Regions from separate parts of the Amycolatopsis jiangsuensis genome, predicted to be linked through region 1. Evidence: riboswitches for the same ligand, from Rfam matches in the RefSeq annotation. Region 1 holds a riboswitch; the other holds the start of a gene.
The links. A riboswitch is a leader RNA that binds a small molecule or an ion and turns the genes downstream of it on or off. The one in region 1 is predicted to bind S-adenosylmethionine.
Positions count from the first base shown of each region.

Region 2: another riboswitch for S-adenosylmethionine. It lies ahead of BJY18_RS01465 (aminotransferase class V-fold PLP-dependent enzyme); the one in region 1 lies ahead of BJY18_RS28435 (methionine ABC transporter ATP-binding protein).

Region 1 covers NZ_JACHMG010000001.1:6,238,965-6,243,756, reverse strand. The annotation lists gene BJY18_RS28445 (ABC-F family ATP-binding cassette domain-containing protein) at 1-122, opposite strand, end outside; gene BJY18_RS28440 (4-(cytidine 5'-diphospho)-2-C-methyl-D-erythritol kinase) at 163-1,131, opposite strand; gene BJY18_RS28435 (methionine ABC transporter ATP-binding protein) at 1,339-2,352, opposite strand; SAM riboswitch class I at 2,549-2,655, opposite strand; gene rsmA (16S rRNA (adenine(1518)-N(6)/adenine(1519)-N(6))-dimethyltransferase RsmA) at 3,175-4,017, opposite strand; gene BJY18_RS28425 (resuscitation-promoting factor) at 4,053-4,792, opposite strand, start outside.
Region 2 covers NZ_JACHMG010000001.1:339,894-344,685, reverse strand. The annotation lists gene BJY18_RS01475 (RluA family pseudouridine synthase) at 1-657, opposite strand, end outside; gene lspA (signal peptidase II) at 654-1,208, opposite strand; gene BJY18_RS01465 (aminotransferase class V-fold PLP-dependent enzyme) at 1,423-2,745, opposite strand; SAM riboswitch class IV at 2,785-2,899, opposite strand; gene BJY18_RS01460 (potassium/proton antiporter) at 2,999-4,477, opposite strand; gene BJY18_RS01455 (penicillin-binding transpeptidase domain-containing protein) at 4,579-4,792, opposite strand, start outside.

The DNA.
Region 1 (4,792 bases):
CCACCGTTGAGCCCGACCACGCCGATCCGCTGTCCCGCGGCGACGCCGAGTGAGACCTTGTCCAGCAACGGTTTCACGCCGTAGGACTTGCTCACCGACTCCAGGTTGACCAGGTTGGCCATCCGCTTCAGCCGATCCTTTCCACAGTGCAGGGTTGGTTGTTCAGGCGTGCACACGGGGCGGTGCGCCCCGCGGTGAGTCGTCTCCGCCGGCCACGCGGGCGCCGGGCACCGGGCCGTGCGCGACCCGGACCGTGCGGCACACCCCGGCACCGGACAGCTCGGCCGCCACGTCGACCGCGGTTTCCGCGTCAGCACAGAGGAACGCGCAGGTGGGCCCGGAACCGGACACGCACCCGGCGAGCGCACCCGCGTTCACCCCGGCCCGCAGCGTGCGGCGCAGCCCCGGGCGCAGGGACACCGCCGCGGCCTGAAGGTCGTTGCCGAGCAACAGAGCAAGCTGTCGTGGATCACCGGAGGCCAGCGCCTCGACGACCGGCGTGTGCGAACCGATCCGCGGCGGCTTGCCGTCGGCGCGCAGCCGGTCGAGCTCACCGAACACCTTCGGGGTGGACAGGCCCTCTTCGTCGAAGGCGAGCACCCAGTGGAAGGTGTGCCGCGCCAGCACCGGAACCAGCTGCTCACCACGCCCGGTGCCCAACGCGGTTCCGCCGTAGAGCGCGAAAGGCACGTCACTGCCGAGCCGCCCGGCGATCGCGGCCAGCTCGTCGCGGGTCACGTCGAGCTTCCACAACGAGGCGAGCCCGACGAGCGCCGCGGCCGCGTCCGCGCTGCCGCCCGCCATGCCACCGGCGACCGGAATGCCTTTGCGCAGCACGATCCGCACCTTCGGATCCTCGGCGTCCGGCCGTCCGACGTAGGCGGCCAGCTCGCACGCGGCCCGCCGGGCGAGGTTGGTGTCATCGGTGGGTACCGTGCGCTCCCCCTCGCCGTAGACCTCGATCGCCGGCTCCTCACTGGCCGCGACGGTGACCTCGTCGGTCAGCGAAAGCGCCTGGAACACCGTGACCAGCTCGTGGAACCCGTCCGCGCGCAGGTCTCCGACAGCCAGGTGCAGGTTGACCTTGGCCGGAACCCGGACGGTGACTGGTGGCGGAACGACGGCGAGCACCCGTCCAGTTTACGTGGCTTCGCCTGCGGCTTCCCCACCAGGAGAAAACGCGGCGCGGATCCGTACTGGGACACGCGACCCAGAAGTTCGGACGCAGTGTCCGCATCGCCGGGTGGCGCGTCCGGAGACCTTCGGCCCGCGGCGAACGTGAACCGGCCCGGGTGCCGTCTGCGGAACCCGGGCCGGAAAGGGGGAACAGGAAGCTGCTCAGGCGGCGACGACGCTCTGCGGCCCGCGGGCGGGCTGCGACACGTGCGCACCGCGGTCGGCGATCCAGGCCAGCGCGGCGTCGGCGCGATCGCCCCGGACGCCAACCCGGAAGCGGGCGATCGGGGTGTCCCCGATCCGGGTCAGGCCGCCGCCGATGGTGGACAACTGGACGTCGAAGCGCGTGGCGGCCTCCGGGAGCAGCGCGCCGACCGAGGCGAAGCCGATCAGCACGACGTCGGCCGAGCGGTCGAACTTCGCCGCGTGGGCGCGGCTGGTCTCGACCGAGGGCAGCACCGCCTGTGCGGTCCAGCTCTCCGGCGACGAGATCAGGTCGAGCAACGTGCCGTGCTCCACCACCACGCCGTTGTCGAGAACCGCGACGTCGTCGCAGACGCGGCGGACCACACCCGAGTCCTGGGTGGTCACGACCACCGTGACGCCCAGTTCGGCGCGCGCCCGGTCCAGCACGGCGAGCACGGCGCCGGCGTCCTCGGCGGCGATGCCGGCGGTCGGGTCGTCCGCGACGAGCACGGCCGGCCCCGCGGCCAGCGCACGCGCCACCGCGACCCGGCGGCGCTGACCGTCGGTCAGCTCGTCCGGCTTCTGCCCGGCACGGGCGGTGAGGCCGACGAGGTCGAGCAGCGAGCCGACCCGGCTGCGGCGCTGCGGGCCGTCCACACCGAGCTGCTCCAGCGGGCTGGCGATGTTGCCGCCGACCGTGCGCTCGGCCAGCAGCTCCGGCTTGGTGCCGACGACACCGAGGCGGCGGCGGATCTCCCGCAGCCGACGCCCGTCGAGGGTGCCGGTGTTGAGACCGTCGAGCCGCACCACGCCGCGGTCGGGACGCTCCTGCAGGGCGATGCACCGGGCGAGCGTGGACTTGCCGGAGTCGGCCGGACCCACCACGCCGAAGAGTGAACCGGCCTGCACGTCGACACTCACGTCACGCAGTGCGGCGACTCGGTTTCCGTTGAAGGGAAAGGATTTGGACACGTTTTCGACAGTGATCACGAATGAGCTCCAAGCAAGGGCGCCGCACCGTTTCCGGGCGCGCCGGGCGTCATCGAATTACCGTCCGAAAAGGACGGTGCAAGAACTCGCGGGAAAGCGGATCAGGCGATGGCCATGGAGCGTCGACACGCACATACCGTGCGGCGACCTTCGTCGACTACTCGGCGCCGGGTCAGCAGGAGCGGGTGGGTGACCCTCTTCATCGGAAACAGCCTCCATCGGTCCTGGCGGTAGCACCTGCCCCCTTGCGGGTGGTTGCTGCGACTTCGGCGAGCCAGGTCTCTCAGTCGCTCGGGATGGACACCACCGAGTAAAGCCGATCCCACTGGCTGAACGCAAGCGCGTTGGTGCAGATCACACGACTGGTCGCGTCCGGACAATGGAACACCGGGTCCTGGATCGCGGGAGCCGGTAGTTCCGCCACCGAAGGAATCGCCCGCACTGCGGCCACGGCCGCCACGGGCCCGGCCGACGTCGCCGAGAATCCCCTGTGGACGTTCGGGAATTGCTTTTCGCCTTGGCTTTGTTACGTATCCCGTCGAGCGCCGCGACGATTGCGAAAGCCGGCACGACCACTCGCGCGGCAGTCGGGTAGCACCACGGCGGGTCGGGATGGTTCACAAAGCCGAGTCAATCCGGGTTCCTCTCGCCGAACAACCGCGACAGCACCGGCACGTTCCCGGCCCGGACGCCGATGAGTTCGGTCACCATCTCCAGCAGCCCGTACCAGTGAGTGCACTTCGAAGACCCGAAGCCTGGCCGCCGCGGGAGCACGCAGTCAGCAGCCTGGCCGGAGCACCGCCGTCCGGCGAGAGCGCGCGGTCAGGACGCGGCAGCCGCGATCCGCGCGAAGGCGTGCACGTCGAGTTGTTCTCCCCGGCTGCGGGGGTCGATCCCGGCCGTGGTCAGCAGCTCGCCGGCTCGGTCGGCGGAACCCGCCCAGCCGGCCAGCGCCGCACGGAGTGTCTTGCGTCGCTGGGAGAACGCGGCGTCGACGACCTCGAACAGGCAGCGCCGATCGACGCCGGTGACCGGTTGGGTGCGTTCGAACGACACCAGCGCGGAATCCACGTTCGGCACCGGCCAGAACACGGCGCGCGGCACCGCGGCCACCTTGCGGGCCGGTCCGTACCACGCGAGTTTGACGCTCGGAACGCCGTAGGTGCGGCTGCCGGGGCCGGCCGCCATCCGGTCGGCCACCTCGGTCTGGACCATCACCAGCCCCCGCCGCACCGAGGGCAGCTCGGCGAGCAGGTGCAGCACCACCGGCACCGCGACGTTGTAGGGCAGGTTGGCCACCAGGGACACCGGCTCCGCGGGCAGGTCCGCGGCCAGCACGCGCAGGGCGTCAGCCTCGACGACGGAAAGCCGCTCCACGTCTTCCGGTGCTCGCTCCGCGGCTGTGCGCGGCAGACGAGCGGCCAGCACCGAATCGATCTCCACCGCGACGACCCGCGTGCCGGCGTCGAGCAGCCCCAACGTCAGCGACCCGAGACCGGGGCCGACTTCCAGCACCACATCCCCGGGGCCGACTCCGGCGAGGTCGACGATGCGGCGAACCGTGTTGGGGTCGTGCACGAAGTTCTGGCCGAGCTTTTTCGTCGGCCGGACGTCGAGCTCGTCGGCCAGCCCACGGATCTCCGCAGGTCCCAGCAGTTCCACCACCGGATGAGCCTACCGAGTGCCGCGAACGAGGATGCTCAGGCCTTCTTGCCGCACACCGGCCAGGCGCCGTAGCCACCGCGCGAGTCACGCACCTTCTCCGCGACCGCGATCTGCTGCTCCCGGCTGGCCTCGCTCGGCAGCGAGGCGTACTGGTCGCCGCCGTAGGCGTTCCAGGTCTGCTTGTCGAACTGGAGGCCGCCGTAGTAGCCGTTGCCGGTGTTGGCGGCCCAGTTGCCGGTCGCCTCGCACTGCGCGATGCGGTCCCACGCGGAGCCGTCACCGATCGCCGGCGTCGGCGCCTCCTTGGTGCCGACCTTGACGATCTTCGGCTTGGCCTGGACGAGGATCTTCTCCGAGATCTGCTCGCGCGAGACCTCTTCACCATTCTTCTTGGTGACCTTGTAGGTCACCATCTTCTGGCCTGGCGTGCCCGGATCCTCGACGGTCTCCTCGCCCTGCAGCTGCGTCGGGTCGTCGACCTTCTGCACCTCGGGGTCGATGTCCTCCTGCTGGTTGACCATCGAGACGCCCATGCGCGAGACGTGCACCTCGGCGCCGTCCTTGAGCGAGACGTCCAGGCCACCTTCGACGGCGTCCTCCGGCCCGAGGTTGAGCTTGAGCGCGGACACGAACTCCTTGGCGGTGACCGCGTTGCTCGTCACCTGGCGCGGAGCTTTGGTGCCGTCGTAGAGCGTGATGTGCTTGAGGGTCTTGACCTGCACGGTGGAGCCTTCGAGCGGCAGTTCGCCCGAGGACGGCATGGAGGTCCAGGCGC
Region 2 (4,792 bases), 5.9 Mb from region 1:
GAACGCTTCGACCACTTCATAGTGCGTGACGCTCGGCCGGCCCCCGGCCACGACGGCGAACTTGTAGTCGTGCCGCGGATGCCGGTCGATCGGCGCGTCGATGGTGCCGCGGGTCGGATCCGGGTGCCCCTGCACGATGGCGTGGTAGCCCTTGTCCACGGTGCGTTCCTTGAACGCCCGCTTCAGCACCGTGTACGCGTGCTCGCTCTTCGCCACCACCATCACGCCCGTGGTGCCCGCGTCGAGCCGGTGGACGACGCCCTGGCGTTCGGCGGCACCGGACGTGGCGATGCGCAGGCCGGCCGCGGCGAGTCCGCCGACGACGGTCGGGCCCGTCCAGCCGGGGCTCGGGTGCACCGCGACGCCGACCGGCTTGGCCAGCACGACGATGTCGTCGTCGTCGTGCAGGATCGCCATGCCCTCGACCGGTTCCGCGACGATCCCGGCCGGGCGGGCCGGCTCGGGCAGGGTCACCTCGAGCAGCCCGCCGGCCGCCAGCCGGTCGGATTTCCCGGCGGGGCGGCCGTCCAGCAGCACTTCGCCGGCCGCGGCGAGATCCGCCACCGCCGTGCGCGACAGGCCGAGCAGCTTGGCCAGCCCCGCGTCCACGCGCATCCCGTCGAGCCCGTCCGGCACGGGCAGCATGCGCGCGCTCACGCGGCGTCCTTCTTCGTGCGCGTGGAGGTGCCGTCGTAGTCCTTGCCGAGCAGGGACAGCAGCACGATCAGCGCACCGCCGACGCAGATCGCGGAGTCGGCGATGTTGAAGATCGCGAAGCCCTCGCCGTTGGGCGCGAAGGCGGAGATGAAGTCGACGACATGACCGCGCAGCGGGCCCGGCGCACGGAAGATGCGGTCGGTCAGGTTGCCGAGCGCTCCCGCGAGCACCAGGCCCAGCCCGATCGCCCAGCCGACCGAGCGCAGCCGGCGCGACAGCCAGATGATCGCCACCACCACGGCCGTGGCGACCAGCGCGAGCAACCACGTCATGCCGGTGGCCATGGAGAACGCGGCACCGGAATTGCGGATCACCTGCAGGTAGATCAGGCCGCCGAGGACACGCACCGGCTCCTTGCCCTCGATGTTGGCCGTGACCAGGTTCTTCGACACCAGGTCGATCACCCAGAGCACCACGGCGACGGCGAACACCAGGCCGATCCGCCGCTTGGGCAGGGCGGGCGCGGGAGCCGCGGACGCTTCCGGCTCCACCCCGCCAGGCTCGGACACAGCAGGTTCGGACCCCGCGGGTTCGCTCGCAGCGGACTCCGACACACCGGACTCGGGCACAGCGGGCTCGGGCACAGCGGGCTCGGACCCGTCCGGCACGGACACAGCAGGCTCGGACACGTCGGATTCGGACGAGGGCTCGGTGCTCACTCCCCCATTGTCCACGTCCTGCTCCGGGCGGGTCCCGGCACCGCCGTCAGACGCAGAACGGGGGCAGTTCGCGGGGGTCGCCGATCGGGGCCCAGCGGCCGTCGGCCTTCGCGTACTCCCAGCGGGCGCCGCGGGCGATGATCTGGCGCAGCGCGAGCAGGAGCCGGTCGATGTGCTCGGCGGTGCTGCCCAGCCCCAGGCTCACGCGTACCGCCTGCTGTCCCTCGGCGCCCACCTCGCGGATGAGCCGGCGCGTGGCCACGTGCGCGCAGAACGCGCCGTCACGGACCCCGATGCCGTACTCGGCCGACAGCACCGCGGCGAGCCAGCCAGGGTCGAACCCGTCGACCACGAAGCTCACCGTGCCGACGCGGTCCACCGGGGCGTCGAACAGCCGCAGTTCCGCACAGCCGGGCAGACCGGCAAGCCCCTTGCGCAACCGTTCGAGCAGCTCGGCCTCGTGCGCACCGACCGCGTCCCAGTTCGCGGCCAGCTGCGCGCAGGCGACACCCAGCGCGTACACACCGACGGTGTTCGGCGAACCGGCCTCGTGCCGCTCCGGCCCGGAATTCCAGACCACGGCGTCTTCGGTGACCAGCTTCGACGCACCGCCACCGGCGAGGTACGGATCGGCCGCGCGCAGCCAGTCGCTCCGGCCGATCAGCGCGCCGGCGCCGAACGGCGCGTAGAGCTTGTGCCCGGACAGCGCCACGTAGTCCACGTCGAGCTCACGCAGCGAGATCCGCCGGTGCGGCGCGAGCTGGGCGGCGTCCAGCGCCACCCGGGCGCCGTGTTCCCGCGCCACCGCGGCGATCTCGGCCACCGGCAGCAGCTCACCGGTCACATTGGACGCTCCGGCGACGACCACCAGCCGCGGCCCCTGCGGGCACGCCGCGAGTGCTTCGTCCACAACGGACACCGCGGCCAGCCGGGTGCGTGGCAGCCGCACCCGGCGCACGTTCGGGCCGCGCCACGGCAGCAGCGCGGCGTGGTGCTCGGTGTCGAACACGACCACGGAAGTCGTGCGCGGCAACGCTTTCGCCAGCAGGTTGAACGAGTCGGTGGTGTTGCGGGTGAACACCACGGTGTCGGTGCCGCGGGCGTCGACGAACCGGCGCAGCACGTCGCGGGTGCGCTCGTACAGCTTCGTGGAGACCTGGGAAGCGAAGCCCGCGCCGCGGTGGACGCTGGCATACCAGGGCAGGAATTCGTCGACCGCGGAGCGAACGGCGTCGAGACACGGCGCGCTGGCCGCGTGATCGAGGTTGGCGTACCCGATGTCTCCGCCGGTGACCAGCGGCACCCGCAGTGCGGCACCGGCCACCGGGGGAACCGGGGTTTCCGTGGTCGGTTCGAGTGCGAGAGTCATGACGCTGCCTCCTCGGCATTCCGGGGGACCCCGGCGAGGGGCCCGCGCTTGCCTGCCGCACTGCGCGACCGGCCCGGTCCTCACCCGGGGCACCCCACCGCGGTAGGAGGGTTGCCGGCCAGCAAGCCGGGGCTTCGCGCTGGCACTCATGACCTGACGACGAAGGTAACCGATCACCCGGCCGTGGCGCCAGTGCCGTCCCGTGATCTGAGACGTCCGTCACCGACTTCGTCCACAGTGGACGGCCGAAGGGTCAGCGGCCGGATTCCCCGCGCCAGCGCGCCAGCCGGCCGGCCCGGTCCACCGCGCGGATGCGCCGCTCGGTGGCCTCGCGCACGCGTTCGGTGGTGACCACGAGCAGCTGGTCGTTTTCCTGCAGCCGGCTCGTCTTCTGCGGGGTGAACCCGGCCCCCTCGCGGACCACGAGGCTGACCGTGGCACCCGTGGGCAACCGCAGTTCGGACAGGTACACGCCGTGCAGCTTCGAGCCTTTCTGGATGCGGACCTGCAGCAGCTCCGCGCCCAGCTCGTCGAGCGGGGCCGCGTCGACCTCGATCTCCTGGGGCTGCGCCGACCGGTCCAGCCGCAGCAGCCGGGCGAGCGGGCCGAGGGTGGAACCCTGCAGCAGAGTCAGCACGATGACGAGCACGAACACCGCGTCCACCAGCCGCTGCGCGCCCGGCACGCCCTGGGACAGCGGAATCATCGCCAGCACGATCGGCACCGCGCCGCGCAGCCCCGCCCAGGACAGGAACGCCTGGTCCCGCCAGGGCAGACGGAACGGGAGCAGGGACAGCGCCACCGACAGCGGCCGGGCGAGCAGCAGCACCACCGCGCCCGCGACGAGCCCCGGCACCAGTGCCTCGAGCAGCCGGCTCGGCGAGGCGAACAGGCCCAGCAGCACGAACAGGCCGATCTGCGCGAGCCAGCCCAGTCCCTCGGCGAAGGAGAGGGTGTCCGACCGGTGCGGCAACTTCGCGTTGCCGAGCACCAGCCCGGCGACGTAGGTGGCGAGCAGGCCGGAGGCGTGCGCGAGCTGCCCCGAGGAATAGGCGAGCACGCACACCGCGACCGTGGCGAGCGGGTAGAGACCGGTCGCCGGCAGTGCGGCCCGGCGCAGCGCCTGCGCGCCGAGCCAGCCGAACGCCAAGCCCAGCACCAACCCGACGGACAGTTCGTAAATCACCACCAGTGGCAGCGACCAGTCAACGGCTTCCCCCGACGCGAGCACCACCACCGCGATGTAGGCGGGTGCGTCGTTGATCCCGGACTCGAGCTCCAGCGTGCCGGACAGCTTGCGGCCGATCCCGGCCGAACGCAGCACGGAGAACACCGCCGCGGCGTCGGTGGAGGCGAGCACCGCGCCCCACAGCAAGGCCAGCCGCCAGTCGAGGCCGAGCAGCCAGTGCAGGGCGGCGCCGGTGACCGCGACACTGATCACCACGGCCACTGTGGACAGCGCGATTCCGGGCCCCAGCGAGGCTTTCACCGACGGCCACCGGGTGGTGAGCCCACCTTCGGTGAGGATCAGCACCAGCGCGGCCAGGCCGAGCGACTGGGTGAGCGACGGATTGTCGAAGTGGATGCCGAGACCGGACTCCCCGAGCGCGACGCCGATCGCGAGGTACAGCAGCAGCGAGGGAAACCCGAGCCGGATGGACACCCGGACCGCGAGCACGGAGGAGAGCAGGACCAGGCCGCCGATGCCGAGAAGCACGGGAAGTTCGTCCACGTCCGCCTCCCCTCCCGCGATCCCCAGTGCACCCAGGATAGTGGGAGGGCGGTGCGGCCACGCGCACCGGGCCGGACCGTCCTAACCGGACAGTGCGGTGCTCACCGCAGCTCGGCGACGAATTTCGCGCCGACGGCGACCGCCGGGCCGGAATCGTTCGCGCCCTCCAGGAAGACCGAGAACGCCACGTCGCCGCGATAGCCGACGAACCATCCGTGCGCCTCGGCCCCGTCGCCGAACTGCGCGGTGCCGGTCTTGCCGAAGACCGTGCCGGAGTGCGCGAGCCCGGTGGCGGTGCCGCCGGTGACCACCTCG